Regions from separate parts of the Modestobacter sp. VKM Ac-2983 genome, predicted to be linked through region 3. Evidence: riboswitches for the same ligand, from Rfam matches in the RefSeq annotation. Region 3 holds a riboswitch; each other region holds the start of a gene.

Evidence for each region. A riboswitch is a leader RNA that binds a small molecule or an ion and turns the genes downstream of it on or off. The one in region 3 is predicted to bind thiamine pyrophosphate.
Region 1: it holds a riboswitch for thiamine pyrophosphate, as region 3 does, so the genes downstream of both, O2W18_RS18065 (ECF transporter S component) here and thiM (hydroxyethylthiazole kinase) in region 3, are expected to answer to the same signal.
Region 2: it holds a riboswitch for thiamine pyrophosphate, as region 3 does, so the genes downstream of both, O2W18_RS18030 (purine-cytosine permease family protein) here and thiM (hydroxyethylthiazole kinase) in region 3, are expected to answer to the same signal.

Annotation. Positions count from the first base shown of each region.
Region 1 is NZ_JAPVBK010000004.1:185,679-195,799, reverse strand. It holds gene O2W18_RS18110 (Mut7-C RNAse domain-containing protein) at 1-207, shown strand, start outside; gene O2W18_RS18105 (ATP-dependent Clp protease proteolytic subunit) at 164-763, opposite strand; gene O2W18_RS18100 (GNAT family N-acetyltransferase) at 938-1,546, shown strand; gene O2W18_RS18095 (Nramp family divalent metal transporter) at 1,662-2,960, shown strand; gene O2W18_RS18090 (hypothetical protein) at 3,023-3,721, shown strand; gene O2W18_RS18085 (dihydrofolate reductase family protein) at 3,803-4,360, shown strand; gene O2W18_RS18080 (hypothetical protein) at 4,448-4,924, opposite strand; gene O2W18_RS18075 (SDR family NAD(P)-dependent oxidoreductase) at 4,951-5,745, shown strand; gene fabG (3-oxoacyl-ACP reductase FabG) at 5,841-6,596, opposite strand; TPP riboswitch at 6,705-6,807, shown strand; gene O2W18_RS18065 (ECF transporter S component) at 6,806-7,420, shown strand; gene O2W18_RS18060 (ABC transporter ATP-binding protein) at 7,420-8,874, shown strand; gene O2W18_RS18055 (energy-coupling factor transporter transmembrane component T family protein) at 8,871-9,638, shown strand; gene O2W18_RS18050 (DUF6297 family protein) at 9,642-10,121, opposite strand, start outside.
Region 2 is NZ_JAPVBK010000004.1:175,003-185,123, forward strand. It holds gene O2W18_RS17995 (SpoIIE family protein phosphatase) at 1-2,257, shown strand, start outside; gene O2W18_RS18000 (ATP-binding protein) at 2,264-2,704, opposite strand; gene O2W18_RS18005 (thiamine phosphate synthase) at 2,847-3,425, opposite strand; gene O2W18_RS18010 (thiazole synthase) at 3,422-4,249, opposite strand; gene thiS (sulfur carrier protein ThiS) at 4,251-4,457, opposite strand; gene thiO (glycine oxidase ThiO) at 4,454-5,566, opposite strand; gene thiE (thiamine phosphate synthase) at 5,563-6,189, opposite strand; gene O2W18_RS18030 (purine-cytosine permease family protein) at 6,186-7,529, opposite strand; TPP riboswitch at 7,520-7,630, opposite strand; gene O2W18_RS18035 (TenA family transcriptional regulator) at 7,676-8,272, shown strand; gene O2W18_RS18040 (TenA family protein) at 8,269-8,898, shown strand; gene O2W18_RS18045 (ABC transporter ATP-binding protein) at 8,898-9,575, shown strand; gene O2W18_RS18050 (DUF6297 family protein) at 9,576-10,121, shown strand, end outside.
Region 3 is NZ_JAPVBK010000004.1:41,720-51,840, reverse strand. It holds gene O2W18_RS17415 (right-handed parallel beta-helix repeat-containing protein) at 1-125, shown strand, start outside; gene O2W18_RS17410 (DNA polymerase IV) at 162-1,496, shown strand; gene O2W18_RS17405 (tetratricopeptide repeat protein) at 1,558-2,499, shown strand; gene thiD (bifunctional hydroxymethylpyrimidine kinase/phosphomethylpyrimidine kinase) at 2,501-3,319, opposite strand; gene thiE (thiamine phosphate synthase) at 3,316-3,981, opposite strand; gene thiM (hydroxyethylthiazole kinase) at 3,978-4,772, opposite strand; TPP riboswitch at 4,766-4,860, opposite strand; gene O2W18_RS17385 (GNAT family N-acetyltransferase) at 5,055-5,501, shown strand; gene O2W18_RS17380 (helicase) at 5,498-7,264, opposite strand; gene O2W18_RS17375 (alpha/beta fold hydrolase) at 7,354-8,196, shown strand; gene bluB (5,6-dimethylbenzimidazole synthase) at 8,193-9,923, shown strand; gene O2W18_RS17365 (SpoIIE family protein phosphatase) at 9,920-10,121, opposite strand, start outside.

The DNA.
Region 1 (10,121 bases), 140 kb from region 3:
CGGCCGGCGCCCAAGGCGGAGGTGGCCGACCTGCTGGAGCCGGGCACCCGCCGCACCGTCGAGGAGTTCCCCCGGTGCACCCGGTGCGGGCAGGTCTACTGGCGTGGCGCGCACGCGGCCCGGATGGACGAGCTCGTCGCCGGTGCGGTGCCCACAGCCCCGGTCACCCCGGCAGGGCCGACGCGTCGCGGAGCACACGGTCGATGAGGCCGTAGTCCCGCGCCTGGACCGCGGTGAACCAGCGGTCCCGGTCGGAGTCCCGCTCGACCTGGTCGACGTCCTGGCCGGTGTGGTGCGCCTGCAGCTCGTTCAGCTGCCGCTTGAGCCGCCCGAGCATCTCGGCCTGGATCCCGATGTCGGCCGCGGTGCCGCCCAGCCCGGCCGAGGGCTGGTGCATCATCACCCGCGCGTGCGGCAGGGCGTACCGCTTGCCCGCGGCCCCGGCGGTGAGCAGGAACTGCCCCATCGACGCGACCATGCCCATCCCGTAGGTGGCCACGTCGCAGTCGACGAACTGCATGGTGTCGTAGACGGCCATTCCTCCGGAGACCGAACCGCCCGGGGAGTTGATGTAGAGGTGGATGTCCCGGTGCGGGTCCTCGGCGGACAACAACAGCATCTGTGCGGCGATCTGATTGGCGATCACGTCGTCGACCTCCTGCCCGAGGAAGACGATCCGCTCCCTCAGCAGCCGGTCGTACACGGCGTCTCCCAAGGTCGACGCGGTGCTGGTCGCTGCTGCTCGGAGCTGTTCGCTGGTCATCGGTGGTTCTCCTGCCGGCCGTCGGAATGGACGAGGACCACTCAAGTGCCCGACAGTCGGACAAGTCGACACAGAATGGCTCTTTGCGCAGTCGGCACAATTCTTGCGCTCTCCGCGAATGGCGGTTGACAGCTCGCCCGGCGGCGGCGGTCCTGCCCGTGGTCTGATCCTCGGGTGAGCGAACCCCCCGTCGTGCGGAAGGCCACCCGCGCCGACGTCCCCCGGCTGGCCGCCACGCTGGCCGTCGCCTACCCCGACTACCGCTGGACCTCCTGGGCGCTGCCCGAGGACGGCCGCACCCAGCGGCTGTCCCGCTGGGCGGAGCTGTGGGGCGCGCTGGTGCCGGTGCTGGGCGGGACGGCCTGGGTGACGGACGACGTGAGCGCGGCCGCCGCCTGGGTCGCCCCCGATGCCGGGGAGCACGCCGCCGACCTGCAGGCGGTCATCGACCGCGACCTGCCGCGGGTGTTCGGTGCCCGCCAGCCGGTCGTGCTGGCCAGCGAACGGCTCGGCGCGCTCGGCCGCCCGGACGAGCCGCACTGGTGGCTGCACGCCGTCGGCACCCGGCCCGCCGCCCGGCACCAGGGGCTGGGTGCGGCGGTGCTGCAGCCGGTGCTCGAGCGCTGCGACGCCGACGGGGTGCCGGCCGCGGCGACGGTCTACACCTCGACCGTCGTCCGGTGGCTGCAGCGGTCGGGCTTCGCCGTCACGCACTCGACCCGGACGGCCGTCGACCACGAACTGCCGATCTGGACCATGGTCCGCCAGCCCACGCGCACCTGAGACGACGCAGGTGAGCCTGACCTGACCCCTGGGGGCCACAGGTCGGCCCCGGTGGCCCGCGGGGGTCGGGCAGGACAGGGACGACCGTTCCTGCCGCCGCCCCCGCGAGGTCACCGTGTACCTGTCGAAGACCGAGGCCGCCGTCCTCACCAGCACGCTGCCGCGCACCCTGCCGCGGTCCACCCCACCCGCGCCGACGGCGAAGCGGCGGCTGTGGCCGATGCTCGGGCCGGCGTTCGTCGCGGCCGTCGCCTACGTCGACCCCGGGAACTTCGCGACCAACTTCTCCGGCGGCGCCTCGTTCGGCTACACCCTGCTGTGGGTGATCGTCGCGGCCAACCTGATGGCGATGCTCATCCAGACCCTCACCGCCAAGCTGGGGCTGGCGACCGGTCGGGACCTGGCCACCTGCTGCCGCGAACGGTTCCCCCGGCCGGTCACCTGGGGACTGTGGGCACAGGCCGAGGCGGTCGCGATCGCCACCGACCTGGCCGAGATCGTCGGCGGGGCGGTCGCGCTGAACCTGCTGTTCGGGGTGCCGCTGTGGATGGGCGGGATCATCACCGCGATCGTCGCGTTCATCCTGCTGGCCGCGCAGTCGCGGGGGTTCCGGCCGTTCGAGCGGGTGATCACCGGGCTGCTGCTGGTGATCGGTGGTGGCTTCGTCTACACGCTGGTGGGTGCCGGGGTCGACCCGGGCGGCGTCGCCTCCGGCATGGTGCCCAGCTTCGCCGGCACCGACAGCCTGCTGCTGGCCACCGGCATCCTCGGCGCGACGGTGATGCCGCACGTCATCTACGTGCACTCCGCGTTGACGCCGGGCCGGTACGGCGACACCGTCACCGCGGGGAGGTCGCACTCCGGACGGCGCGGGCTGCTGCGTGCCCAGCGGATCGACGTCTTCATCGCCATGGGCCTGGCCGGGCTGGTCAACGCCGCGATGCTGGTGATCGCCGCCCAGCTGTTCACCGCCGGCGACGGCATCGAGTCGCTGGAGAGCGTGCACGCCGGCCTCGGCGACCAGCTCGGCAGCGGTGCGGCCCTGGCCTTCGCCATCGCCCTGCTCGCTGCCGGGTTCGCCAGCTCCTCGGTCGGCACCCATGCCGGGCAGGTGGTGATGGCCGGGTTCCTGCGCAAGCACATCCCGGTGCTGACCCGCCGGCTGATCACCCTCGCCCCGGCGCTGCTGGTGCTGGGCGTGGGCGGTGACCCGACGACGGCGCTGGTCTGGTCGCAGGTGGTGCTCTGCTTCGGCATCCCGTTCGCCCTGGTGCCGCTGCTGTGGCTCACCTCCCGCGAGGACCTGATGGGCGGCTGGGTCAACCGGCGGGTCACCACGCTGACCGGGTCGGTCGTCGCCGCACTGATCATCGCGCTGAACGCCTACCTGCTGGTGAGCACCTTCCTCGGCTGACCAGGGACTTCCTGGGGCGCGCAGGGCTTCCTGAGCCGCGCGAAGCCCGTCAGGATCACGGGATGGACGCGCGGGAGCCGGTCGACTGGGCACCGGGCATGTCGGTACTGGCCGACACCAGCCCGGCGGCGTGGGTCGAGGCCGCGCTGACGCCGACGGCCGGGTCGGCAACGGTCGCCGCGCTCGTCCCGCCGGTCTTCCCGTCCTACGCCCGGGTGCTGCCGCCCACCTACGAGCGGGAGCCCCCGCATCGACGGCACCGGTGGTCGGAGATCGCCGCCGCCACCGGGGTCCCGCTGACCTCCGGGATCCGGTTCGCCGACTTGGTGGCCGGTTCTCGCCGCTGGGGCAAGCCCTCCGACGGCGGCCTGGACGCGCGGGAGACCGCGACCCTCGCCCGTGTGCTCGCCGATCTCACCGGCACGCCGGAGGAGGCGTTCTTCTGCCTCTGGGAGGGGTTCGGCCTGCCGGAGACCGAGGCCTGGACCGACCGGCCGATGCGCGTGGAGATCCCGCACCGGGCGTACCACCTGCTCACCGGCCCGGTCGCGGCCGCGCCGGTGCTGCCGACGCCCGTGGAGTGGCGGTGCGCGAGCCTGTGGTGGCCGGCGGACCGGGCCTGGCTGGTCGCCACCGAGATCGACGGCTACCTCACCTACGTCGGCGGCAGCCGCACGGCGATCGCCGCCGTCCTCACCGCTCCGGACCTCGATGCCGTGGCCGTGGACCCTTACACCCCGCTGGACCCCAGCTACGGCTGAGCACCGCCCCACCGATGAGGAACGGTGCCGGATGCCGTCTCAGGTACGACACCGCCGGCCCCCGACAAAGGAGCACTGCACATGGGCGCGATCAAGGTCCACGAGTTCACCACCGTCGACGGGGTCGTCGACACCCCGATGTGGACGATGGACTACGGCTTCCCCGACGACCTGGCCGCCTCCATCGGCGCGCTCACCGGTTCCTCGACCGGGATCCTGCTCGGCCGGAGGACCTTCGAGATGTTCGCCCCGGCCTGGTCCACCCGGACCGTCGAGGACGACGAGGGCGCCCCGTTCTTCAACGACACCCGCAAGCACGTCGTGAGCTCCACGCTGACCGACGCCGAGTCGGTCTGGCGGAACTCGACCGTGGTCGGCGGCTACTCGCCCGACCGGATCCGGGCGCTCAAGGACGACGCGGACGGCGACCTGTACGTCAGCGGCAGCGCCACGCTGGTGCGGGCGATGCTCGCCGACGGGCTGGTCGACGAGCTGCACCTCTACGTCTACCCGCTGGCCGTGGGCACCGGGATCCGGCTGTTCCCGGAGGGGACGTCCCAGCCGCTGTCCCTGCTCAGCGCGGAGACCCTGTCCAACGGCGTCGCCCACCTGGCCTACGGCCCAACCGCCGCCCGCTGACGAGGGCTCTTGCGCTGTTCTCCGCCCTCTTCCGCCACTGCACCGGCGCGAGAACAGGTGGAACAGCGCAGGAGCACGCGGAACAGCTCAGGCCGGTGGGGCCTCGCCGACCTCGGCGAACAGCGGGACGGCGCTGAGGCCGGTCACCGCCTGCTCGGCACCACCGGCGGGGTCGGCGACCGCGGGCGGCACGAGCACCTCGACCCCGTCACCCTCGGGCCGGGCCGTGGCGGAGGCGAGGACGCCCGGGTGGTCCCGGAGCAGCCGCTCCGCCTCCGCCCGCAGGTCACCGGGGCAGAACTCGGTCTGCTGCACCGTGACCTCGCAGCCGGGGTCGGCCAGCACGGCCTGCATCGGCGCCGGGAGCTCGCCGTGCCAGCGGACGGTCAGCCGCTTGCGGTCCAGGCTGATCCCGGGCGTGCCGAAGTCCGGAGAGTCGCCGGCCGCCGCGCTCAGCCGCTCCAGCAGGCCGTAGATCGCGGCCGGGCCACCCGGGTAGGCCACGAACTCGCCGTGCCCCAGCCGTGGTGCCGGCCCGGCGGACGACTTCTTGCGTGCTGCCATGCCCGCCATCATCCAGGCTGGGCCGCATGGAGATCTCCGGTGCACGCATCTGGGTCACCGGCGCCTCGACCGGCATCGGTGCGGCGCTGGCGACGGAGCTGGCCGACCGAGGGGCCCGGGTGGCGATCAGCGCCCGCAACGCCGAGCAGCTCGCGGAGGTGGCCGGGAGCCGGATGGTCGTCGTCCCGGTGGACGTCACCGACCGGGCGGCCACCGTGGCCGCAGGCGAGCGGGTCCGGGACGCGCTGGGTGGGCTGGACGTCGCCGTCCTCAACGCCGGCACCTGGTCGTCGTTCCACGTGGAACCGTGGGACTCGCAGCTGTTCGCCGACCACCTGCAGGTCAACGTGATGGGCGCGGTGCACACCATGGAGGCCGTCGTCCCGCAGATGCTGGCCGCCGGTCGCGGCCGGGTCGTCGGGGTCGCCTCGGTCGCCGGCTACCGCGGCCTGCCGGACTCGGAGGCCTACAACGCGGGCAAGGCGGCGTTGATCAACCTGCTGGAGGGCCTGCGCGGCTCGCTGGCCCCGCGCGGCGTCGTCGTCCAGCTCGTCAACCCGGGGTTCGTGACCACCCGGCTGACCGACCGCAACCTCTTCCCGATGCCGTTCAAGGTCGAGGCCGACGTGGCCGCCCGCACCATCGCCGACGGCATCGCCCGGGACAAGGCCGAGGTGGTCTTCCCGGTGCCGATGATGGTCGCGATGAAGCTGGCCCGGCTGCTGCCGGTCCGGCTGTGGACCCGGCTCACCGCCGAACTCGCCCGCCGCGGTGTGACCACGAGGCCCGGCGACGAGCCGCCGCCGTCCGTTCAGCAGTGATCAGGTGACCTGACCACTGACCGTCCCCCCGCACCGACGCTGGTGCAGGGGGACATCCGGTGATCAGGGCACCTGATCAGTGCTGAGGGCCCGGGTCAGTCGCGGGGGCCGCCGGCGACGTAGATGACCTGACCGGACACGAAGCCCGCACCCTCGCTGCACAGGAACGACGCGGTGTGCGCGATGTCCTCGGGCTGGCCGACCCGGGCCACCGGGATCTGCTTGGCGGCCATCTCCTTGAACTGCTCGAACGGCACGCCCACCCGCTCGGCGGTCTGCGCGGTCATCTCCGTCTCGATGAAGCCGGGGGCGATCGCGTTCGCGGTCACGTTGTACCGGCCGAGCTCGATGGCGAGCGTCTTGGTGAAGCCCTGCATGCCCGCCTTGGCCGCGGAGTAGTTGACCTGGCCGCGGTTGCCCAGCGCCGAGACGCTGGAGAGGTTCACGATCCGGCCGAACTCGGCCTCGACCATGTGCGTCTGCGCGGCCTTGCTCATCAGGAAGGCGCCCCGCAGGTGCACGCCCATGACGGCGTCCCAGTCGGCGACGCTCATCTTGAACAGCAGGTTGTCCCGGGTGATGCCGGCGTTGTTGACCAGCACCGTCGGGGCACCCAACTCGGCGGCGATCCGCTCCACCGCAGCGTTGACCGACTCCTCCTCGGCGACGTTCGCACCGACCGCGAGCGCCTCGCCCCCGGCCTTCTGGATCTCCTCGACCGTGCCCGCGCACGCGGCCTCGTCCAGGTCCAGGACGGCGACGGCCATCCCGTCCTGGGCGAACCGCCGTGCGATGGCCGCGCCGATCCCGCGCGCCGCTCCTGTGATGATCGCCGTCCGCTGCTGTGCCACTGCGTCTCCTCGTCGAGTCCGTCGATGGGCCGCCGGCCCACCGTGCTGCCGTCCTGCCTATCACCAGGCCACCGCGGCCGCGCACCCGCCCGGGATACGCTCGCCGCTCACACACGACAGGGGAGCGCCTCGGCGCTGAGAGTGCGGGCAACCGCAGACCCTCGAACCTGATCCGGGTCATGCCGGCGCAGGGAGTCTGGAGGAGCACCATGGCCGAACCGGCCGTCCGTCCGTCCGACGCTGCCCAGGGCGCGCCGCGCCGCAGCTGGCGCACCGTCGACATCGTCGTCACCGCCGTGCTGGGGGTCGCCTTCGGCGTCGTCTTCTGGGCCTGGGGGCTGCTCTGGGCCGCCACCGGCCCGGCCTTCGGCGCCTTCCCGCCCGGCCAGGCCGTCATGTACGGGGTGTGGCTGCTGCCCGCCGTCCTCGCCCCGCTGGTCATCCGCAAGCCCGGTGCCGCCCTGTTCGCCGAGCTGATCGCCGGGATCGTCTCCGCGTTGCTGGGCTCGGCCTGGGGTTCGCTGGTGATCGTCTACGGCCTGCTGCAGGGCCTGGCCGGGGAGCTGGGCTTCGCCGCCTTCGGCTGGCGCCGGTACAGCTGGCCGCAGGCGTTGCTGGCCGCCGCGCTCGCCGGGGGCACGGCCGCCGGGCTCGACCTCGTCAACTACTACCCGGACTGGACCGCCGGCTGGATGACGACGTACACGGCGCTCATCGTGGTCAGCACCGTGGTGATCGCCGGGCTCGGCGGGTTCGCGCTGACCCGGGCGCTGGCCGCCAGCGGCGTGCTGTCGTCGTTCGCCTCCGGCCGGACCCGGGTCTGATGGAGGGCCCCGTCCCCGGGACGGGGCCGTTCCAGCACGGAGGGGCCGGTCCGGCCGCCGTCCGGCTCGCCGGCTTCGGGTTCCGGCACGCCAGCCGGCGGGCCTGGGCGGTGCAGGACGTCGACCTGCGGATCGAGCCCGGCGAGCGGGTGCTGCTCACCGGCGCGTCCGGGTCGGGCAAGTCGACGCTGCTGCGCGCGCTGGGCGGCCTGCTCGAGCCGGAGTCCGGTGACGCCGCCGGCGAGCTGACCGTGGACGGGGCTGCGCCCGACCGGCGGCGCCAGCGGGTCGGGGTGGTGTTCCAGGACCCGGACGCACAGCTGGTGATGACCCGGGCCGGGGACGACGTCGCCTTCGGCCTGGAGAACACCGGGACGCCGCCGGAGCTGATCTGGCCCGCCGTCGACACCGCCCTGGACGCAGTCGGGTTCGACCTCGGCCGGGACCACGCCACCGCGGCGCTGTCCGGCGGGCAGAAGCAGCGCCTGGTGCTGGCCGGCGCACTGGCACCGCGTCCGGGCCTGCTGCTGCTCGACGAGCCCACCGCCCAGCTCGACCCGGACGGCGCAGCGCTGGTGCGGGCCGCCGTCGCCCGCGCGGTGGCCGACCGCTCGGCGACGCTGGTCGTCGTCGACCACGACGTCGAGGCCTGGCTGCCGCTGGTCGACCGGGTGGTGGAGCTGCTGCCCCACGGCGGCACGGTGGAGCACCCGCCCGGGTGGCGGCCGGCGCCGCTGCGCATGCCCGTGCGGTGGGTGCACCCGCCCGGCGAGGTGCTGTTGGCCGGCGAGGCGGCCGGCTTCACCCATCGCGGCAGCGCCCGGCCCGCGCTCGCGCCCATCGACGTCGCGCTGCGGGCCGGCCGCACGCTGGCCGTCACCGGGCCCAACGGCACCGGGAAGTCCACCCTGGGGCTGCTGCTCGCCGGGCTGCGGGCGCCGACCACCGGCCGGGTCGCCGCCGCCCCCACGGTGACCGCCGGGCTGCGCCGTCCGGACCGGCCACCGCACCGCTGGCCGGCCGCGGAGCTGGCGACCCGGATCGGCACCGTCTTCCAGCAGCCCGAGCACCAGTTCCTCACCGGCCGGGTGCGCGACGAGCTCTCGCTGGGGCCGTTGCGGTCGGGAGCGGGCGCCGCGCAGGCCCGGGCCACGGCCGAGGAGCTGCTGGAGCGGCTGGGTCTGAGCGCTCTCGCCGACGCCAACCCGTTCACCCTCTCCGGCGGCCAGCAGCGCCGGCTGTCGGTGGCCACCGCGCTGGCCACCTCCCCGCGGGTGCTGGTCCTCGACGAGCCGACCTTCGGGCAGGACCGGGAGACCTGGGCCGAGCTGGTGGCGCTGCTGGCCGAGCAGCAGGACGGTGACCGGGCGCTGTGCCTGGTCACCCACGACGCCGCCGTGGTCACCGCGCTCGCCGACGACGTGTGCACGCTCGGCGTCCCGGTGCCGGTGTGAGCGCCCCGCTCTCCCTCGGCCCGGCCCGGCCGGTGCCGCTGTCCGCGGTCAACCCGGTGGCCCAGCTGTCGGCCGTCCTCGTCGTCACCTGCGTGCTGCTGGTCAGCGGTGACCCGGTGACGCCGGGCGTGCTGCTCGCCGCCGAGCTCGCGCTGCTGCCGGCCGCGGGGCTGAGCCGGCCCGGCGACGTGCTGCGGCGCACCTGGCCGCTGCTGCTCAGCGCGCTCGGCGTGGCCTGGGTGAACGTCGCCTTCGGCTCGCTGGACGGCGGGGAGGCCTGGCTCAGCGGGGGGACCTGGGCGCTGCGGGTGGTGGCCCTCGCGCTGCCCGGCATCCTGCTGGTCGCCTCCACCGACCCGGTGCGGCTGGCCGACGCGCTGACCCTGCACTGGCGGGTGTCGACCCGGTTCGCCTACGGCTCGCTCGCCGCGCTGCGGCTGGTGCCGCTGCTGGCCGCGGAGTGGGAGACGATCCGGCTGGCCCGCCGCGCCCGCGGGGTGGACGGCGGCCGGAACCCGGTGGCGCACGTGCGGCTGCTGGCGAGCACCGCCTTCGCCCTGCTGGTGGGGGCGATCCGGCGGGGCAGCCGGCTGGCCACCGCCATGGACGCCCGGGGCTTCGACTCCGGCGTGACCCGGACGAACGCCCGCGGGTCCCGGCTGCAGCCGCTGGACCGGTGGTTCGTCGTCGGGGCGGTCGCCCTCTGCGCGGCGGCTGTCACCGCGAGCGTGCTCAGCGGGGCCTGGTCGCCGGTCTTCTCCTGAGGGTCAGTCCGGGGGCCGGGCCGTCGCGACGGCGAGCGCACCCAACGCCAGCGACCAGAGCAGCCCGGCGCCGACCAGCCACCAGGGCACCGTGCCGAGCAGCAGTGCCAGGGCGACCGGCGCGGTGCCCAGCAGCCCGACGTCCGGCCCACGCACGAGCGTGCTGCTCACCCCGACCGGCACCGCGCCCATCGGGGAGGCGAGCACCGGCCCCGACCAGTCCAGGTCGGGGCGGTAGCCGGCGCGCACGGCCGCGCCCGCCCAGGCCGGCGCGGTGACCACGCCCAGCGCCAGCCAGGCCGCCGGTGCGCCGGTGCCCTGCCCGATGAGCAGCGCCGAGACCCCACAGACTCCCGCGAGCACCGCGGCCGGCACGACGGCCCGGGCCCAGACGACCGCCGGGCCGCCCAGCGGCAGCCCACGGTCGGCGGCCGGTGCTGCGGACGCCCGCCGGCTCGGCTCACCGAGGGACGTCGCCGCGAG
Region 2 (10,121 bases), 130 kb from region 3:
CCCCCGGGTCGCCGGCCGGTCGCCGGCCGCCTCCGGTGCGGTCGGGGCCTACCTCGGGGTGCCGCTGGATGGCCTGGCAGCCGCCCTCTGCGTCTTCGGGGCTGCGCCACGGGACTGGACCGACCGGGACGTCGCCGTGCTGGAGCTGCTCGCCGAGTGCGCCTCGAGCGAGCTCCGGCTGGCCGGGGTCAGCGCGGAGTCGGAGGCCTCCGGGTGGCGGTGGGCGCTGGCGATCGACGCGGCCGAGCTCGGCAGCTTCGACTGGGACGCCGTCGCCGACCGGCTGATCTGGGACGACCGGCTGCTCGCCCTCTACGGCTGGGACCGCGCGGACTTCCCCGGCACGCTCGACGCCCTGATCGAGCGGCTGCACCCGCAAGACCGGGAGGGCGTCGTCGCGACCATCAACACCGCGCTGGCGACCGGGGACGGCTTCGACCAGGAGCACCGCGTCCAGCGGCCCGGTGGTGAGGTCCGCTGGGTGCGTGCCCGCGGCCGCGCCGTCCTGGACGACGCGGGGACGGCGGTCCGGATCGTCGGGGTCGCGCACGACTCCACCGAGCAGCGACGGGCGGAGGCGCAGGTCTCCCGGGTGCTGGAGTCGATGCCGGCGGCCTTCTTCTCCCTCGGCCGGGACTGGTCCTTCACCTACGTCAACGCCGAGGCCGAGCGGCTGCTGGGCAACGGCCGGGCGGAGCTGCTGGGCGGCGATCTCTGGGCGCTCTTCCCGGCCGCGGCGGGCAGTGACTTCGAGCGGCACTACCGGCACGCGATGGACAGCGGCGAGCCGGCGCTGTTCCAGGCGTGGTACCCGCCGCCGCTGGACAGCTGGTACGAGGTGCGGGCCTGGCCCAGTGACGAGGGGCTGTCGGTGTACTTCCTCGACGTCACCGAGCGTCACCGCGCCGAGGAGGCCACCCGCCGGGACGCCGAGCGCCTGGCGCTGGTCGCCCGGGTGTCGGACGTCCTCTCCGCCGCGCTCGTGGACCGCCGGGGGGCGCACGGTGCCCTGCAGGAACTGGTGCAGGCCGTCGTCCCCGACCTGGCCGACTGGGCGATCGTCAGCCTGGTCGAGGAGGACGGCCGGCTGCACGACGTGGCCAGCTGGCACCGGGACCCGGCCGCACGACCGGTCGCGGCCACGTACGCCCGGCTCCGGCTGGCGGCGCTCACCAGCACCGCCCCGATCGTCGACGCCCTGGCGACCGGCGAGATCACCGTCGTCCCGGACATGGCGGACGCCGTGGGGAACGGGCTGCCGGCGGGCGAGGTCCGGGAGGCCTACTGGGCACTGGACCCGGGGACCGCGGTGGCGCTCGCGCTGGTCGCCCGCGGACAGGTGCTCGGGGCGATGACCCTCTACCGCGACCGGGACCGGGCCCCGATGGACGCCCGGGAGCGCGAGCTGCTGCGGGAGGTCGCCGACCGGGTGGCGGTCGCGTTGGACGGTGCGGCGCTGCAGGAGCAGCAGCGACGGATGGCCGAGGAGCTGCAGCGCAGCCTGCTCACCGACCCCCCGGAGGCTGATCACTGCGAGATCGCCGTGCGGTACGTCCCCGCCGTCCAGGCCGCCCAGGTGGGTGGCGACTGGTACGACGCCTTCCTCCAGCCCGGCGGGGCGACGGTGGTGGCCATCGGGGACGTCGTCGGCCACGACACGGTCGCCGCCGCGGCGATGGGCCAGCTGCGCAGCCTGCTGCGCGGCATCGCCTACAGCGGCGGTGGCGGGCCGGCCGGGGTGCTCACGGACCTCGACCGCGCGATGGAGGGGCTGCAGGTGGGCGCGCTGGCCACCGCGGCCGTGGCTCGGCTGGAGCGGGAGCAGGTCGACCGGGACCGCGGGGAGACCCGGCTCCGCTGGTCCAGCGCCGGTCACCCGCCACTGCTGGTGCTCACCCCCGACCGGCGGGTGGAGGTGCTGGCCACGGAGCGGGCGGACCTCATGCTCGGGGTCGACCCGACCACCTCCCGGCGGGAGCAGGTGACCGTGCTGGCGCAGGGCTCCACCGTGCTGCTGTACACCGACGGCCTGGTCGAGGGCCCCGACCTGCCCCTGGACGACGGGGTCTCCCGGCTGGTCGGCCTGCTCACCGAGCTGGGGGAGCTGCCGCTGGAGGAGCTGCTGGACCAGATCGTCGTCCGGCTGCGCCCGCAGGGGTCCGAGGACGACGTCGCGCTGGTCGCCGTCCGGCTGCACCGGGACGACCGGCCGCGACCGGTCGAGGCCGGGCCGGAGGTGCTGCCGCCCGGGAGCTGAGCCGGCTCAGCGGCGGGGGAGCAGCGCCCAGACGCTCTTCTGGCCCTCGGTGACGTGCCAGCCGTGCGCGTCGGCCATCTCGGCGATCAGGTAGAGGCCGAGCCCGCCCTGGCTCGGGTCGCGCCCGACCGCCGGCTGCGGGGGGCGTTGGGCCGCGGAGTCGCGCACCTCGATCAACCAGGCGTGCGGCGTCCGCTGGACCCGGGCCCGCACGCCGCCACCCCCGTGCCGGAGGGCGTTCGAGGCCATCTCGTCGAAGGCGAGGACGACGGCCTCGTCGAGCTCGGTCGCCTCGCGGTCACCCCGGGACTCCGCGGCCAGCCCGCGGCGCAGCTGGGCGCGCACCCGTGGGAGCTCCGCCACGCTGCTCAGCGCCCAGTGCCAGCCGTCCTCGGCGGGCGGTGGAGGGGACGACGGCCACGCAAGGCTGGTGCGCTCGCCCGTCACCCGATCTCCTCGCTGTCTGGTCGCCTGTCTGCACGGCGAACCCCTGTCTTGTCTCGGCAGGGGCAGGTCTAATCATGAACCTGATGTGATGCCCACCTCACCGGTCGGGGGTGGGTCGCGCCAGTCGACCGGCGCGTCGCCCTCAGCCGGTGAGTGCGGCCAGATGATCCCGCACGGACGACGGGTCGCGCATCACCCCGCCCATCACCGCCACGCCCCAGGCGCCGGCGGCGAGGCAGCCGGCGACGTCGTCGGGGCCGATGCCGCCCAGCGCGTAGACCGGCGGCCCGTGCGGGACCAGCTCCGCCAGGCGGGTCAGCCCCAGCGCCGGGCCGTGGCCGGGCTTGGAGGCGGTCAGGAACACCGGGGAGAGGAAGGCGTGGTCGCAGCCCTCGGACCGGGCCCGGGCCAGTTCGGCGGCGGTGTGGCACGAGCGCCCGAGCCAGCCGGGGCGCGGCGTCGGCAGGGGGTCGGCCGCCGACAGGTGGACGGCGGCCCGTCCTCCGCTGCCGGCGGCGCCCGCCCACACCAGGACGCCGGCCACCGGGGCCAGCAGGGCCTGCAGCTCGGTGGCGAGGCGCGCCCGCTCGGCGAACGGGAGGTCCTTCTCCCGCAGCACCACCGCCCGGGCGCCGGCGTCGACGGCGGTGGCCACGGTGGCGGTCAGGCTGTCCCGGCACTGCGTGCGGTCGGTGAGCACGAGCAACCGGGGCAGGCTCACAGCTCGGGCAGCCCCTGCATCGACGTGGAGGCCTCGGCCAGCCAGCGGCGCGGGATCCGGCCGGCCCCGCGGGCCAGCCGGCCGCCCTCGACGGCCTGCCGCATCGCCAGCGCCATCTGCACCGGCTCCCGCGCCCGGGTCACCGCCGAGGCCAGCAGCACTGCGTCGCAGCCCAGCTCCATCGCCAGCGCGGCGTCCGAGGCGGTGCCGATGCCGGCGTCCAGCACCACCGGCACGCTCACCTCCTGCCGCAGCAGGGCGATGTTGTACGGGTTGCGGATGCCCAGCCCGCTGCCGATCGGTGCGCCCAGCGGCATGACCGCGGCGCAGCCGACGTCGGCCAGTCGCCGGCCCAGCACCGGGTCGTCGGTGGTGTAGGCGAGCACGGTGAAACCGTCGGCGACGAGCTGCTCGGCGGCGTCCATCAGCTCGACGGCGTCGGGCAGCAGCGTCCGGTCGTCGCCGATGACCTCCAGCTTGACCCAGTCGGTCCCGAAGGCCTCCCGGGACAGCTTCGCGGTCAGCACCGCCTCCCGCGCGGTCTGGCAGCCCGCCGTGTTGGGCAGCAGCCGCACCCCGCAGCGGTCGAGCACCTCCAGCATCGTGCTGCCCGCCGCCGCCTCGACCCGGCGCAGCGCCACGGTCACCAGCTGGGTGCCCGAGGCGCGGACCACCCGCTCCAGCACGTCCAGGCTGGGCAGGCCGCCGGTGCCCAGGATCAGCCGGGAGGTGAACGTCTCCCCGCCCAGGGTGAAGGGATCGGTGGCCTCCTCCTGCTCGAGTGCGGGAGCCAGTTCCTCGGTCAGTTCGCGGTCCTGCTGCATCTCAGCCTCCTGCGGTGGGGGCGAGCACCTCGAGGCGGTCGCCGGGGGAGAGCTCGGTCGTCGCCCAGCTGCTGCGCGGGACGACGTCGCCGTTGCGCGCGACCGCGACCCGGTCGTGCCCGCTGGTGCGCTGCTCGACGAGCGCGGCGACGGTCGTGCCGTCGGCCAGCTCGACCGGGCTGCCGTTGACGGTCAGCGAGATGGTCATCGGTGCGGGAACCTCTCGACGGTGAACGGGGCGGCCAGCTCAGGCAGCTCGCCGGTGTCCAGCAGCTCGGCGACGAGGTCGCCGGTGACCGGGGTGAGCAGGACGCCGTTTCGGTGGTGGCCGGTGGCGAGCACCAGCCCGGGCAGCCCGCTGGCCCCCAGCAGCGGGGCGTTGTCGGCGGTGCCGGGCCGCCAGCGGGCGAGGGTCTCGACCAGCTCCAGCTCGGTCACCCCGGGCACGACCTCGATCGCGTCGTGCAGCAGGTCGTGCACCCCGCCGGCGGTGACCGTGGCGTCGAAGCCGCGGTCCTCGGTCGTCGCCCCGACGATGAGTCCGTCCTCACCGTAGGGCACCAGGTAGACCTGCCGGCCACGGACGAGGGCCCGCACGGTGCCGGTCAGCAGCCCGGCCGCACCGGCCATCCGCAGGATCTGCCCCTTCACCGGTCGGACGGGCAGCGGCGGCACCCCGGGCAGGGTGTCGCTGTGCGCGCCCAGGGCGAGGACGACGGTGCCGGCGGCCAGTGCCGAGCCGTCGGTCAGCTGCAGCCCGGTGGCCCGCCCGCCGGCGACCTGCACGCCGGCCACCCGGTCCCGGACGAACCGGACCCCTGCCGCCTCGGCGGCCGCGGTCAGCGCCCGGTGCAGGGCCCGGCCGTCGACCGAGTGGTCGCCCTCGACGGCGAGCCCACCGCGCAGCCGCGGGGTCAGCGCGGGTTCCCGGCGGCGCGTCTCCCGCGGGGTCAGCCGCTCGACGGCCAGGCCCAGCTCCTGCTGGTAGCCGAGCAGCGCGTCGAGCGCCCGCACGTCGTCGGCGTCGAAGCCGACGACCAGGGTGCCGGCGGTGCGCAGCCCGACCGGCAGGCCGCTGGCCGCCTCGACCTCGGCGGCGAACGCCGGGTAGCGCTGCAGGGAGGCCAGGCACAGCCGGAGCAGTGCCTGCTCGCCGTAGGCCGCCTCGGTGACCGGTGCCAGCATCCCGGCGGCGGCGGCCGAGGCGCCGGTGCCCGGGGCGTCGTCGACGACGGTGACCGACAGCCCGCGCTGCGCCGCCCGCCAGGCCACCGACAGCCCGATCAGCCCACCTCCGGCCACCGCCACGTCGATCACCGGGGTTCCTCCAGCGCCCGCAGCAGTTCCGCCGTCGCGGCACCGGGGTCGGGGGCGGCGGTGACGGCGCCGACCACCGCGACCCCGGTGGCGCCGGCGGCCAGCAGCTCCACGACCCGCGCGGCGGTGACCCCGCCGATGGCGATGACCGGGACCGGCACCGCGGTCGCCACGGCACCGACCCCGGCGACCCCGATCGGGGCGGGGAGCCCGGTCTTGGTGGTGGTGGCGAAGGCCGGGCCGACCCCCAGGTAGTCCGCGCCCTCGGCCACCAGCTGCCGGGCCTGCTGCGGGTCGCGGGCCGTGCCGCCGAGGAGGTGCCCCGGGCCGGCGACCCGCCGGGCGGCGGCGAGCGGGAGGTCACCGGCGCCCAGGTGCGTCCCGTCGGCGCCGACCGCCAGGGCCACGTCGACCCGGTCGTTGACCAGGACGGTGGTGCCGGCGGGCCGGCAGAGCTCCACCACCGCGTGGGCGAAGTCGTGCAGCACCCGGTCGCTGCAGCCCTTCGCCCGCACCTGCACCACCGGCGCCCCGGCGGCCACCGCGGCGGCGACCACGGCCAGCGCGCCCGGCCCGCCGTCGGCGTCGGTGAGCACGTGCAGCCGGCCCAGCCGGCGGGTCATGCCCGCTGCCGCTCGCGGCGGGCGCCGAGCAGTGCGATCACCGCGGTGAGGGACGCGGCGACGGCCAGGCTGATCAGCGAGGCCGACCAGCCGTTGGCCGGGTCGATGCCCAGGTCGGTCTGGCGGGCGGTCCACCAGGCGGTCCAGCCGGCGCCGACGCCGGAGAAGAAGGTCGGCAGGGTCAGCTGGTAGGCGACGAACCCGGCGAGCCAGGGCAGCAGGTAGGCCAGCCGGGCCGGTGCGGTGTCCGAGGTGTCCCAGCGGCCGGGGGCGCTCAGCGCGTAGGCGACCAGGAAGACGCCGATCAGCGGCACGAAGACCGCGCCGATCAGGAAGAGGAACGGCTCGTAGGCGACGATGTCGAAGCTCAGCGCGAGCAGTGTGGCGATGGTGCCGACGCACAGGGCGAGCAGCCGGCGGTCCAGCCGGGCCACCACGTTCTGCGCCGACACGGCGGTGGAGTAGACGTTGGCGAACGCCTCGTCGAGCTCGACCACGACGAGCACCAGCACGGCCAGGGCGCCCAGCTGCACGGCGAGCAACGCGTCGATGACGTCCAGCCCGGCGCTTCCGTAGGCCGCCAGCGCCAGGACGCCGAGGGTGAACATCGCGATGGTGGCCAGGCCGTAGCCCAGGGCGGTGCTGGTGCCGGCGACCCGGCCGCTGCGCACGTGCCGGGTGTAGTCGGCGGCGAGCGGGAACCAGGAGATCGGCAGGGCGATCACGATGTCGGTCGCCGTCCAGAACGACGCGGCGCCGCCGTCGTCCAGTGCTGCTCGCGGCTCGGACAGCACCTCGACGAAGAGGTAGACGATCGCGGCCAGCGCCGCCCACACCGCGTACCGGGACAGCACCTTGACCACGCCGAGGGGGCGCAGCGCCATCGCGGTGGCCAACACCCCGGCGACCAGCACGAACGGCCAGCGGGGCGCGTCCAGCACCCGGGACGCCGCCTCGGCGATGATCACGATCTCGAAGGTGGCCCAGCCGATGCACTGCACGAGGTTCAGCGCGGTGGGCAGGTAGGAGGCCCGCCGGCCGAGGAGGCCGCGCAGCAGCACCATCGCCGGCACCCCCTCGCGGGCGCCCGCTGCGGCGGCCAGCCCCAGCAGGGAGGCCCCGATCACCGCGCCGACGACGATCGCGCCGATCGTGACCGACAGCGGCCGTCCGGGCAGGACGACGTAGACGGCGGCCACCGGCAGCAGCAGGCTGATGCCCAGGTTGCCCCACAGGCCCGCGGACTCCCGGAAGCCCAGGGTGCGGGCCGCCGGCTCGGTGAGGGTGAGCGGTGCGTCCGCACCGGACGTGGTCGTGCCAACGGTTCCAGATGTGCTCATCACGGGCTCCCTACGCCGGCATTACCCGGTCAGGTTCCAGCGGTCGGCGGCGTGTCAGCCGCCCTCTCAGCCCGGTCATCCGAGCTCCCGCACATGGCTCGACGCCATGACGTGGCCACCCTAACCACTCTCGTAGAGTCCGCGCCGTGCCGGTCGCCGAGCTGCTTCGACGTCATCCCGAGATCTGGCGCGCGGCCACCGCGCACCGGTTCCTGACCGCGGTGCGCGACGGGTCCCTGCCCGCCGGCGCCTTCGACACCTGGCTGGTCCAGGACGCCCGCTTCGTCACCGACCTGCTGCGCTTCCAGGCCCGGCTGCTCGCCCGCGCGCCGCGGCCCGCCCAGGCGGTGCTCGCCGGCGGCCTGGTCGCGCTGGCCGAGGAGCTGGCCTGGTTCGAGGAGCAGGCGGCCGCCCGCGGCCTGGACCTCTCCGCGCCCGCGCTGCCGGCCACCGCGGCCTACGCGGAGCTGCTGGACCGGCTGGACGCCGCCGAGGTGCCGGTCGCGCTGACCGCGCTGTGGACCATCGAGCGCACGTACCTGGACGCCTGGACCACCGCGCTGCCCGGCGCGCCGGCCTACCGGGAGTTCGTCGAGCACTGGACCGTGCCGGGCTTCGCCGGCTACGTCGCCGGCCTGGAGACGGCGGCCGATGCGGTGGGCGGTGGTCAGGACGACGTCTTCGCCGAGGTCGTCGCCGCGGAGATCGCCTTCTGGGACATGGCCCTGGAGCGGGTGGCATGAGCCTGTCCGCCGACCTCTGGGCGGCCAACGCCGACCTCGCCGCCGTCGCGCTGGCGCACCCGTTCGTGCAGGGCATCGCCGACGGGAGCCTGCCGACGGAGCTGTTCGCCGGCTACGTGGCCCAGGACGCGTTCTTCCTGGAGTCCTTCGCCCGCGCCTACGCCCTCGGCGCCGCGCACAGCCCCGACCGGGCCGGATTGGACGTCTTCGCCGACCTGCTCGCCGGGGTCCGCGAGGAGCTGCGGCTGCACGAGGGGTACGCGGCCCGCTGGGGCATCGACCTGGCCGCGGTCGAGCCGCTGCCCGCCACGCTGGCCTACACCGAGTTCCTGCTCGCCACGGCGTCCCTGGGCGGGGCCGGGCTGACCTGCGCGGCGATGACGCCGTGCATGCGGCTGTACGCCCACCTCGGGCAGTCGCTGGCCGGCCGGTCGGCGAGCACCTACGCCGAGTGGGTCACCACCTACGCCGACCCGGGCCTGGAGGAGCTGACCGGCACGCTGGAACGGCTGCTGGACGGGACCGCTGCCGACACCCCCGCGGTGCGCCGCGCCTACCGCCGGGCCATGGAGCTGGAGGTCGGCTTCTTCGACGCCGCCTGGCGCGGTGGTGCGGGGCCCGGCTGATGGTCCTGCTGGCCGCCGAGGAGCTGTCGGTCGGCTACGGCGACGCGCCGGTGTGCGCGCCGGTGACGGTGTCGGTCGCACCCGGGACGGCGGTCGCGCTGGTCGGCCCCAACGGCGCGGGCAAGTCCACCGTGCTGCAGACGATGGTCGGGCTGCTGCCGCCGCTGGCCGGGACGGTGCGCTTCGCCGGCGACCCGGTCGACGAACGGGACGCCGGCTTCCGCCGCTGCGTCGCCGGGGTGCTGGACGACGACGCGTTCTTCCCGTCGCTGACCGGCGCGGAGCACCTGCTGCTGACCGCCCGCGCCCACGGGGTCGCCGACGCCGAGCAGGTCGTCGAGGCGGAGCTGGCCGCCTTCGGGCTGACCGACCGGGCCGGCGCGCTGCCCTCGGCGCTCTCCTCCGGGCAGCGCCGGCGGCTGGCGCTGGCCGGGGCGCTGGTCCGCCCGGCCGACCTGCTGGTGCTCGACGAGCCGGAACGCCGGCTGGACACCGCGATGCGCCGGGCGCTGGCCGACCGGCTCGCGGCGCTGGTGGACGCCGGTGGCGCGGTGCTGTTCGCCAGCCACGACCCGGCGTTCATCGGCACGCTCGCCGACCTGGCTCTGGTGGTCGGGGAGGACGCGTGCCCGGTGATCGCGCCCGAGGACGCCGTCGCGGCGCTGCAGGACGGCTGAGTGACGGCCACGGGGACCCGGCTGTCGGCGCGGCCGGCGGACGAGTGGAGCGGCACTGCCGTCCGTCGCTTCACCCACCGGGCGACGGCAGCCCGGGCCGACACCAGCTGGCTGACCCGGGTCGGGGACACGCTCTCCGCGCTCACCTCTGCGGGGGTCTTCGTGGCGCTCTGCGGGGGCACGGTGTCCAGCCTCCGGGAGCAGATCGCCGCCCGGCCGGCCGCGGATGCGGCGGTGCTCCCCGGCGCGCTGACCGCCGCGGTCGTCGCCCTCTCCCTCGCCGCGGGCCTGACCGCGCTGTTCGCCCGGCTGGGGCCGGTCAGCGCCACGCCGGCGGCCGTGGTGTGGTGGCTGCCGCTGCCCGCAGGGCGCCGCGGGTTGCTGCGTGGCGAGCTGCGCAGGTCGGTCGGCCTCGCCGTGGCGGCGGCGCTGACCGTCGGCGTCCCGGTGGTGCTGGCCTGGACCCGGACACCGGCCGGCGTCCTCGCCGGGCTGGCGGCCGGTGCGCTGCTGGCGGTGGTCGCCGTCGCGGTGCTCGTCGTCCGG
Region 3 (10,121 bases):
GGATCGCCGACACCGCGCCCCCGGCCAGCAAGGACGAGTGCAAGAAGGGCGGCTGGGCCTCCTTCAACAACCCATCGTTCCGCAACCAGGGGCAGTGCGTGAGCGAGGTGGCCACGCGCGGCTGAGCCGGGTCTGCCGCACCGCGCGGCATCATGGAGGGCGTGCGTCGGGAGCCCAGCGTCCTGCACCTGGACCTCGACGCCTTCTTCGCCGCCGTCGAGCAGCGGGACAAGCCCTCCCTGCGCGGCCGGCCGGTCGTCGTCGGTGGCACCGGCGGCCGCGGCGTCGTCTCCACCGCCTCCTACGAGGCCCGGGCCTTCGGCGCCCGCAGCGCCATGCCCACCGCCGAGGCTCGCCGGCTCTGCCCGGCGGGCACCGCATTCCTCGGTGGCCGCTTCGCCGCCTACCGGCGGACGTCGGAGGTGGTGATGGCGTTGCTGCGCGAGCTGTCCCCGCTGGTCGAGCCGGTCTCCATCGACGAGGCCTACGTCGACCTCGCCGCCGGTGACCACGACCTGTCGGTCCCCGGGGTCACCGCACTGGCGGCCGACCTCAAGGCCCGGATCGCGGTCGCCACCGGCGGGGTCACCGGGTCGGTCGGGATCGGCACCTCCAAGGCGGTGGCGAAGATCGGCTCCGAGCTGGACAAGCCGGACGGGCTGACCGTCGTCCCGCCCGGGGAGGAGCTCGCCGTCCTGCACCCCCTCCCGGTGCGCGCGCTGGGCGGCGTCGGGCCGGCGACCGCCGAGCGGCTGGCCCAGATCGGGGTGAAGACGATCGGCGACCTGCACCGGCTGTCCCTGGTCGACCTCACCAGCCTGGTCGGCCAGGCGCACGGCGCCGGGCTCTACCGGCTGGCCCGCGCCGACGACGACCGGCCGGTGGTCACCGACCGGGAGGCCAAGTCGGTCAGCGCCGAGGAGACCTTCGCCCGCGACCTGACCGACCCGGCCCGCCTCGCCGCCGAGATCGAGGCGCTGGCGACCCGGGTGGGCAGCCGGCTGCAGCGCTCGGGCACCTCGGGGCGGACGGTGACGCTGAAGGTCCGCCGCTACGACTTCAGCACCCTCACCCGCTCCCAGACCCTGGCCCACGCCGTCGACGACCCGCGGCAGATCGCCGAGATCGCCCACCGGCTGCTCGGCGCCGTCGACCGCAGCGGCGGCCTGCGGCTGCTCGGTGTCGGAGTCTCGGGTCTGTCGCCCTATGCCCAGGGCGACCTGTTCGCCGAGCCGTCGGAGGTGGTCCAGCCCGTCGAGGTGGTGGAGCCCGCCGAGCCGCCGGCCGATCCGGCACCGGGGCCCGCCGTCGTCCTCTGGTACCCGGGGCAGGACGTCGTCCACCCGGAGCTCGGTTCGGGCTGGGTGTGGGGCAGCGGACTCAACCGGGTGACCGTCCGGTTCGAGGGCCCGCGCACGACGCCCGGTCCGGTGCGCACCCTGGCCGCCGACGACCCGGACCTGCAACCGGCCGATCCGCCGGACTGGACCCCCTGAACGGGTGGCCCCGCCCCTTCGGGGCATGCGCCCGAGCCCATGATCACGACAGACTGCCGACGTGCCCCTGGACCCGGAGAACACCCCCGACGTCGACGTCCTCGTCGACCGGGGGTGCGCACTCGCCGACATGGGCGACCACGAGCGGGCGGTCGAGCTCCTCGGGACGGCGGCGGCGCACGGTGACCCCGTGGCCCTGCGCCACCTGGGCTCCTGCCTGGGCGTCCTCGGGCGCTGGGCAGAGGCAGCGGTGGTGCACCGCCGGGCGGCCGACGCCGGGCAGGACGCCGCCTGGCTCGACCTGGCCCGGGCGCTGCTGCGGCTGGGCTGCTGGTCGGAGGCGGAGTCCGCTGCCCGGACCGCCGTGGACCGCGGGGACGCCGGTGGCTGGGCCGCGCTGAGCGAGGCGTTGCAGGGCCAGGACCGGGCCCCGGAGGCCGAGCGGGCGTTCCGGGTGGCCGCCGAGCGTGGTGCGGACGCCGCGGCGTTGGAGCTGGCGTACCTGCTGCGGTCGTCCGGACGGCAGCTGGCGGCCTGGCACTGGGCGCAGGCCGCCGCGGACGCCGGCAACCCGGTGGCCCGCGCCACCCTGGCCTGTTGGCGCTGGCAGGAGAGCCGCGACCTCGCGCTGGAGCCCGAGCTGCGGGCCGGCGCCGACCACCACCCGCACACCCGGACCGCCCTGGCCGACCTGCTGCGCTGCACCGGCCGGGTCGAGGAGGCCCGGGTGGTGCTGGAGCGGGGCGCGGCCCGCGGCGAGCTCGCGAGCTGGCTGCCGCTGGGCAACCTCTACCGGGACGAGCTCGACGACGCCGTCGCCGCCGAAGCCGCCTACCGGGCCGGTGTCGAGGGCGGTGACCTGCACGCTCACCACGACCTGGGGGTGCTGTTGCTGGAGACCGGCGACGTCGACACCGCCGTCGAGCACTTCTCCATCGCCGCCGCCGGCGGGGACGAGCTGGCGGCCCGGTTGCTGCGCGAGGTCCTCGCCGAGGAGGGCTGACCTACCAGCGCCCCGCGAAGTGGTGCACCGGCCCGTGCCCCGAGCCGACCCCGAGCGACTCCCCGGCCTGGAGCGCGGCCTGCAGGTAGTCGCGGGCCTCGTCGACCAGCGGCGCCCAGTCCAGCACGTTCCCCGCCTGCCGTGCGCGGGCGGCGAGCGCGGCGAGCGCGGAGGACAGCGTGCAGCCGGTGCCGTGGGTGGACGACGTCCGCACCCGCGGCCGCCGGGTCTCCAGCACCCCGGCCGCCGTCGCCAGGACGTCGACGCTCTCCTCCCCACCGAGGTGCCCGCCCTTGAGCAGCACCGCCGCCGGTCCGAGCTCCAGCAGCGCGCGGGCCTGCGGGGCCAGCTCCTCGACCGTCGTCGCCGGTGGCACGTCGAGCAGGGCCGCGGCCTCGGGCACGTTCGGGGTGAGCAGGTCGGTCACCGGCAGCAGGTCGGTGCGGACGGCGTCGACCGCCTCCTCCGAGATCAGCCGATCGCCGCTGGTCGCCACCATCACCGGGTCGCAGACCACCGGCCCGCCCGGGCGGCCGGCCAGCGCCGCGGCGACCGTCCGCACGACGTCGGCGGTGCCCAGCATGCCGAGTTTGGTGGCGTGCACGGTCACGTCGTCCAGCAACGTGGCCAGCTGCTCGCCGACGAAGCCGGCCGGCACCAGGTGCACCCCGGTGACGCCGCGGGTGTTCTGCGCGGTCAGCGCGGTGAGCACCGCGGTGCCGTAGACGCCGAGGGCGCTGAAGGTCTTGAGGTCGGCCTGGATGCCAGCGCCGCCGCTGGGGTCGCTCCCGGCCACGGTGAGGGCCACGGCGGCGGTCATCGGGCCACCAGCTTCCCGGCCAGCGCGGTGCGCAGCGTCCGGGCGGCGGCCGCCGGGTCGGCGGCGGCGCAGATGTCGGAGACCACGCAGATGCCGTCGACCCCGGTGCCGGCCACGGCGGCCGCCGTGGCGGCGGAGATCCCGCCGATGGCCACCGACAGCAGCCCACCGGCGCGGGCGCGGGCGGCCAGCTCCCGGGTGCCGTCGAGCTCCAGGGCGGCGCCGGCGTCCGGCTTGGTCGGGGTCGACCAGACCGGGCTCAGGCCCACCAGGTCCGCGGTGCCGGCGCGGAGGGCCAGGACGGCGTCCAGCTCGGCGGCGCTGCCGACGGAGACGCCGACCAGGGCGTCCGGGCCCAGCAGCCCGCGGACGTCGGCGGGCGGCAGGTCGTCCTGGCCCACGTGCACGCCGTCGGCCCCGGTGAGCAGGGCGACGTCGACGGCGTCGTTCACGAACAGCCGCACCTCCGGGGTCGGCCGGAGCACCTCCTGCACCGCACGGGTGAGCGCCAGCAGGTCGCGGCGGCCCGCGGTCTTGTCCCGCACCTGGACGGCGGTCACGCCACCGGACACGGCTGCGGCGACCACCTCGGGCACCGACCGGGGCGCACAGAGCAGCGTGTCGGTGACCAGGTAGAGCCGCGGGTCGAAGCCGGCCCTCATGAGGTGCGGACGTCGGCGCGGGCGAGCGCGTCGCCGTCGACCGCGTCCAGCGCGTCCAGCCACAGCGCGGCGAACGTGCCCGGCCCGGCGGCGAGCCCGGCGGCGGCCTCGGCGGCCAGCGCGACGTGCGCGTGGCCGGCGACGACGGCGGTGAGCGGGTCACGCGTGGTCGCGACGTAGGCGGCGACGATGCCGCCCAGGGCGCAGCCGGCGCCGGTGGTGCGGGTGAGCAGCGGGGACCCGCCGCCCACCCGGACGACCCGCTCCCCGTCGGTGACGACGTCGACCGGTCCGCTGACGGCGACGATGCCCCCGGTCCGCCGGGCCAGGTCCCCGGCCGCCTCGAGCGCGGCCTCCGGGGAGTCGGTGCTCTCCACGCCGCGGCCGCCCTTGCCGGCGCCGGCCAGGGCGAGCACCTCGGAGGCGTTCCCGCGGACCACGGTGGGGCGGAGGTCGACCAGGTCGGCGGCGAGCTCGGTGCGGAAGGTCAGCCCGCCGACGGCCACCGGGTCCAGCACCCACGGGGTGCCGACGTCGGTGGCGGTGCGGGCGGCGAGCCGCATCGCCTCGGCGGTGCGCTGCTGCACCGTGCCCACGTTGACCAGGACCGCGGAGGCGACGGCGGCGAACTCGCCGGCCTCGGCCGGGTCGTCGACCATCGCCGGGGCCGCACCGATCGCCAGCAGCGCATTGGCGGTGATCGTCTGCACGACCGTGTTGGTCAGGCAGTGCACCAGGGGTGCGGAGTCGCGCAGCGCCGTGCGGGCGGTGCGCAGATCGATGACGTCCATCGCGGTGACATCCCTTCGCCAGTACCAACTGGAGCAGGTTCGACGGGTGTGCTCTCAGTCCCCAGGTGGGACACCCCGTGTCAGCCATCGACGCTAACACCGGCTTTCCCGAGGGAACGCCGCCGGGTCGCTGAGCTGCGGGTTCTGTCCTACCCCGGTCCTGGCGTCGGGTCATGGTGCAGTCGTGGCGGTGCGGAAGCTGTCGGTGCCGGACGTGGAGGAGCTGGCCCATTGCGATCACCTGCGGCGGGCGGCGTCCTGACGGCTTGCGACGATGCACCGGTGACCGATGCACCCGCCCTGCGCGAGGCCGCCTTCGCCGAGCTGACCCCCGCCGAGCTCTACGGGATCCTGCGGCTCCGGGTCGACGTCTTCGTCGTGGAGCAGGCCTGCCCGTACCCCGAGCTGGACGGCCGGGACCCCGAGCCGACCACCGTGCACCTCTGGCACGAGGCCGATGACGGCACCGTGCTGTCCACCATCCGGGTGCTGCACAACGGCGAGGACCGGGCCATCGGCCGGGTCGCCACCGCGGAGGGCGCCCGGGGTCGGGGCCTGTCGGCCCAGCTCGTCGCCCGGGGCATCGAGCTGTGCGAGGGCCGGCGCATCGACATCGGCGCGCAGGCGTACCTGGAGTCCTGGTACGCGCGATTCGGGTTCCGCCGCTCCGGGCCGGACTACGTCGAGGACGGCATCCCGCACCTGCCGATGCGGCTCGCCCAGCGCTAGTCGGAACCGGTGAGCGAGGTCGCCGGCAGCCAGTCGGCGTCGAGCAGCTCGGCGATCTGCTGCAGCCCGGCGGTGTCGCCGCCGGCGGTCGAGCCGGTGACCGCCAGCCGCTCGACCATCACCCGGGCCACGTCCTCCTCGACGGTGTCCTGGGCGAACGCGACCCGCCACGGTGAGACCTGGTGGTCGCGGTGCGTGCGGCCGGTGACCTGCCGGGCGGCGATCCCGGAGAACCGTGGCTGGTGGAACAGCCCGACCCGCGGCGTGGTCGACGCAGCGCGGCCGCCGGGCAGCACCTCACCGGCGTGCAGGCTGATCGAGGCGGTCACGGTGAACACGCACACCGGCGCCTCCCCGGTCTGGAAGCGCAGCCGCTCGGCCTCCACGTCGAACCGGTCCCGGCCGTAGATCGAGGCGACGGCGACGCCGCCGTCCAGCAGGGCCTCGCGGATCGGGTCGGCGGCGGTCTCGACGAACTCCACCGACACCGCGACCTGCCGGTCGGCCTCCACCTGGGCCTTGACCCAGTCGACCGTCGCCGCCGCCCGGATCAGCCCGGCCTTCTGCCGGAACCGCAGCAGCGCAGCCCGGCCGCGCGCGGTCTCCCGTTTCCGGCGGGCCAGCTGCATCTCCGCGCGGAACACCGACCACTCGGCCTCGTACTGCGCCCGCTCGGCCGGCGTCAGCTCGACCGGGGTGCCGGTGACCGACACCGGTCCCCACGGGGCGGGGCGGTGCAGCGTGGCCGGCGGGTCGGTGTCGGCCAGCCAGCTGCGCAGCCGGGTCAGGTCGGCCCGGCGCTCGTCGGGGTCCTCGGTCCAACTCCAGCCGTAGCGGGCACGTTCCACGTGGAACCCGTGCGCGGCGAGCCGGCTGGGCAGGTCGGCCCACTCCTTCAGCGGTTCCCCGTGGACGGCGGCGAAGTGCGGCGCCAGGTAGGGCAGCTCCAGCGGGGTGTGTGCCGGGGTCGCGGTGGCCAGCAGCACGTAGGGCGCGTCCTTGACCCGGCCGGCGCCGGAGACCGACTTCCAGTGCTTCCACCGCTGGGTCGTGGTGTGCCGCACCATGTGCGCCTCGTCGGCGATCACGACGTCGAACCGGGTGCCGGTGGCCTTGGTCAGCCCGGCCACCTTGCCCAGCCGGTCCCAGGTGGTCACGCACCAGCGCAGGTCGCTGTCGCCGAAGGCCGCGATGGAGCGGGCCCAGTGCGGCACCGTGATGGCGGCCGGCCGGTCGGCGACCACGAGCACGGTGCGCACCGGCCGCCGGGTGGCGATCTGCTGGACCGCGAGGACGGCGGTGCCGGTCTTGCCCACGCCCGGGTCGTCGCCGAGCAGGAACATCCGCCCGCCGGCCGCCTCGTGCGCGGCGATCACCGCTGCCCCGCTGACCTGCTCCGGCCGCGGCGACATCGGGCGGCCCGCCGGCACCGGGCGGGGCTCGGCGTTGAGCTCGTCCTCGAGGAACCGTTCCAGGCTGTACGGCGGCGGGTCGTAGGGCGCCAGCGCCGCGGGCAGCGTGGCGCCCACGTACACGTGCGCCGACAGGCCGGCGTGCCAGCTCGCCCCCGGCGCCGGGGCGCGGAACGGCACGGCGAGCACCCAGACCCGCTCCCCCGGCCCGGCGACCGGCAGCTCGGCGCCCACCTTCGGGGCGGCCTTGCGGGCGGCCGCCTTCCGCGGCGCGGCCTTCCGGGTGGCCGTCGTCGTGTGGGCGGTGCTGCTGCGGGTCGAGCTGGTGGGGCGCCGTCGGCGTCCGGGCACGGGGTTCTCCTGGGAGTCGACGACCGGTTCCTCGACGTTACGGGCGCCCACCGACAGCCAGGCGCAGCGACATGTGCTGCGATCAGCGCATGACCGAGGACATCCGCCTGTCGGCCCGCACGCTCGGCGACACCGGGCCCCGCGTGGTCTTCGTGCACGGCCTGTTCGGCCAGGGCCGCAACTGGACGACGATCGCCAAGGCGCTGGCCGCCGACGGGCACCGGGTCACCCTGCTCGACCTGCCCAACCACGGGCACTCGCCGTGGACCGACCGGGTCGACTACGGCGACATGGCCGAGTTCGTCGCCGCCGAGCTGGCCCAGCTGGGCGAGCCGGTGACGCTGGTCGGGCACTCGATGGGCGGCAAGGTGGCGATGCAGCTGGCGCTGCGCCGGCCCGAGCTGCTCCGCGCCCTCGTCGTCGTCGACATCGCCCCGACCGACTACCCCGAGTCCGGCGGCCGCACCGAGGACCCCGACGAGGAGGCCTCCCCGTTCGCCGCCTTCATCACCGCCATGCAGGGCATGGACCTCGACCGGCTGGAGACCCGGGAGGACGCCGACCAGGCGCTGCGCGCCGCCGTCCCCAGCACGATGGTCCGGTCGTTCCTGCTGCAGAGCCTGGTCCGGGACGGCGTCGGGGAGGGCGACGGCTGGCGCTGGCGGCTGAACCTGGAGACCCTCGCCCGCGACCTGGGCGAGCTGCGCCGGTTCCCCGACCCGCCGCCGGGGGCCACCTACGAGGAGCCGGTGCTCTGGATCGCCGGGGCCAACTCCACCTACGTCCTCGACAGCGACCGGCCGCGGATGGACGAGCTGTTCCCGACGACCCGGCTGGTCCGGGTGAAGAACGCCGGGCACTGGGTCCACTCCGAGCAGCCCGCGGTGTTCCTGGAGACCGTCCGCCGGTTCCTCGCGCAGGTCGAGGGATGACCACCTGGCCCCGGCCGGTGCCGCTGATCGGCGACGGCACCGCGGCGTCCGAGCGTGCGGCCGACCCCGCCGGCTGGGCCCTGCCGGCGGCCGACCGGGCCGGGCTGTACCGGACGGTCGAGGCCCGCCGGGACGTCCGGCGGTACCGGCCGGACCCGGTGCCCGACGAGGTGCTCACCCGGGTGCTCACCGCCGCGCACCAGGCGCCGTCGGTGGGGCACAGCCAGCCGTGGCGGTTCGTCGTCGTCCGGGACGCCGGCATCCGGGACACCGCCGCCGTCCTCACCGACCGGGAGCGGCTGCGCCAGGCCGCCCAGCTCGACCCGGACGCCGCGGCCCGGCTGCTGGACCTGCAGCTGGCCGGTGTGCGGGAGGCGCCGCTGGGCGTCGTCGTCTGCTGCGACCGGCGGGCGCCCGCGGCCGGTGTGCTCGGCCGGGCGACCTTCCCCGACGCCGACCTGTGGAGCTGCGCCACCGCCGTCCAGAACCTGTGGCTGGCCGCCCGGGCGGAAGGGCTGGGCGTCGGCTGGGTGACGCTGTTCCGGCCCGAGGAGCTCGCTGACCTGCTCGGGCTGCCCGACGGGGTGGTCACCCTCGGCTGGCTGTGCCTGGGCTGGCCCGACGAGCGTCCGCCGTCCCCCGGCCTGGAGCGGGCCGCCTGGTCGCGCCGGCAGCCGTTGTCCGACGTCGTCCTGGCCGACCGGTGGCCGGCGGAGGAGGCTGCGCCCGCGCCGCCGCCGTCCCGGCTGCGCAGCCCGGCGCCCGAGCAGGTCGTCGGTGCCCGGGACGACGCCGACCGGCTGCTCACCCCACCGGGGTCGCTCGGCGTGCTGGACGGCGCGGTCGCCCGGGCGGTGGCGCTGGGCCGGGGGGACCTGACCGGGGGCGTGCTGCTGCTCGCCGCCGCCGACCACCCGGTCACCGCGCACCACGTCTCGGCCTATCCGGGCTCGACCACCCGGGACGTCGCCACCGCCGCGGTCGCCGGGGTCGCCCTCGGCGCCACCGCCGCCCGGTCGGTGGGGCTCGGCCTGGTCGTGGTGGACGCCGGCGTCACCGGCCCTGCGGTGCCCGGCGCGGTCGCTGCCCGGCCGGCCGGGGCCCGCGGGGACCTGGTGAGCGGACCGGCGATGACGGCGGCGGACACCGCGGCGCTGCTCGCGGCCGGCCGGGCGCTGGGCGCCGAGCACGGCCGGGCGGGGCTGGTCGCCCTGGGCGAGGTCGGCGTCGGCAACACCACGGTCGCCGCCGCGCTGGCCGCCGCACTGTTGCACGTGGAACCAGCCGAGGTCGCCGGGCTCGGGTCCGGGGCGGATTCGGTCATGGTGGAGCGCAAGCGGGACGTCGTCGCGGCGGCGCTGGACCGGGCCGGCACCGACCTGGACCCGCAGACCGCGCTCGCCGAGCTGGGCGGCCCGGAGCTGGCCGTGCTCGCCGGGATGGTGCTGGGGGCGGCGGAGGTCGGGGCGGTCGTCGTCCTGGACGGCTTCGCCACCGCGGTCGCCGCGCTGGTCGCCGTCCTGCTGGAGCCGGCGGCGCAGTCGGCGCTGGTGGCCGGCCAGCGCAGCCGGGAACGCGGCTGCGACGCCGTGCTGCAGGCCCTCGGCTGCGAGCCGCTGCTGGACCTCCGGCTGCGCGCCGGCGAGGGGGTGGGCGCGGTGCTCGCCGCCGGGCTGCTGCTGCAGGGGCTGCGGCTGCGCCGGGAGACCGCCCGGGTCGACTCCTAGCGGGGTTCGCCCGGTGCGGCGTCCACCCGGATGGCGATGAGGGCGACGTCGTCGTCGGCACCGGCGGCGGGCAGCAGCGTCTGGACCACGCGGTCGCACAGCTGGTCCAGCCCCAGGCCGGCGGCATCCGAGAGCACCTCGACCAGGCGCCCGAGGCCCTGGTCGAGGTCCCGGGCACCGGCCGGGCCGGCGCCGTTC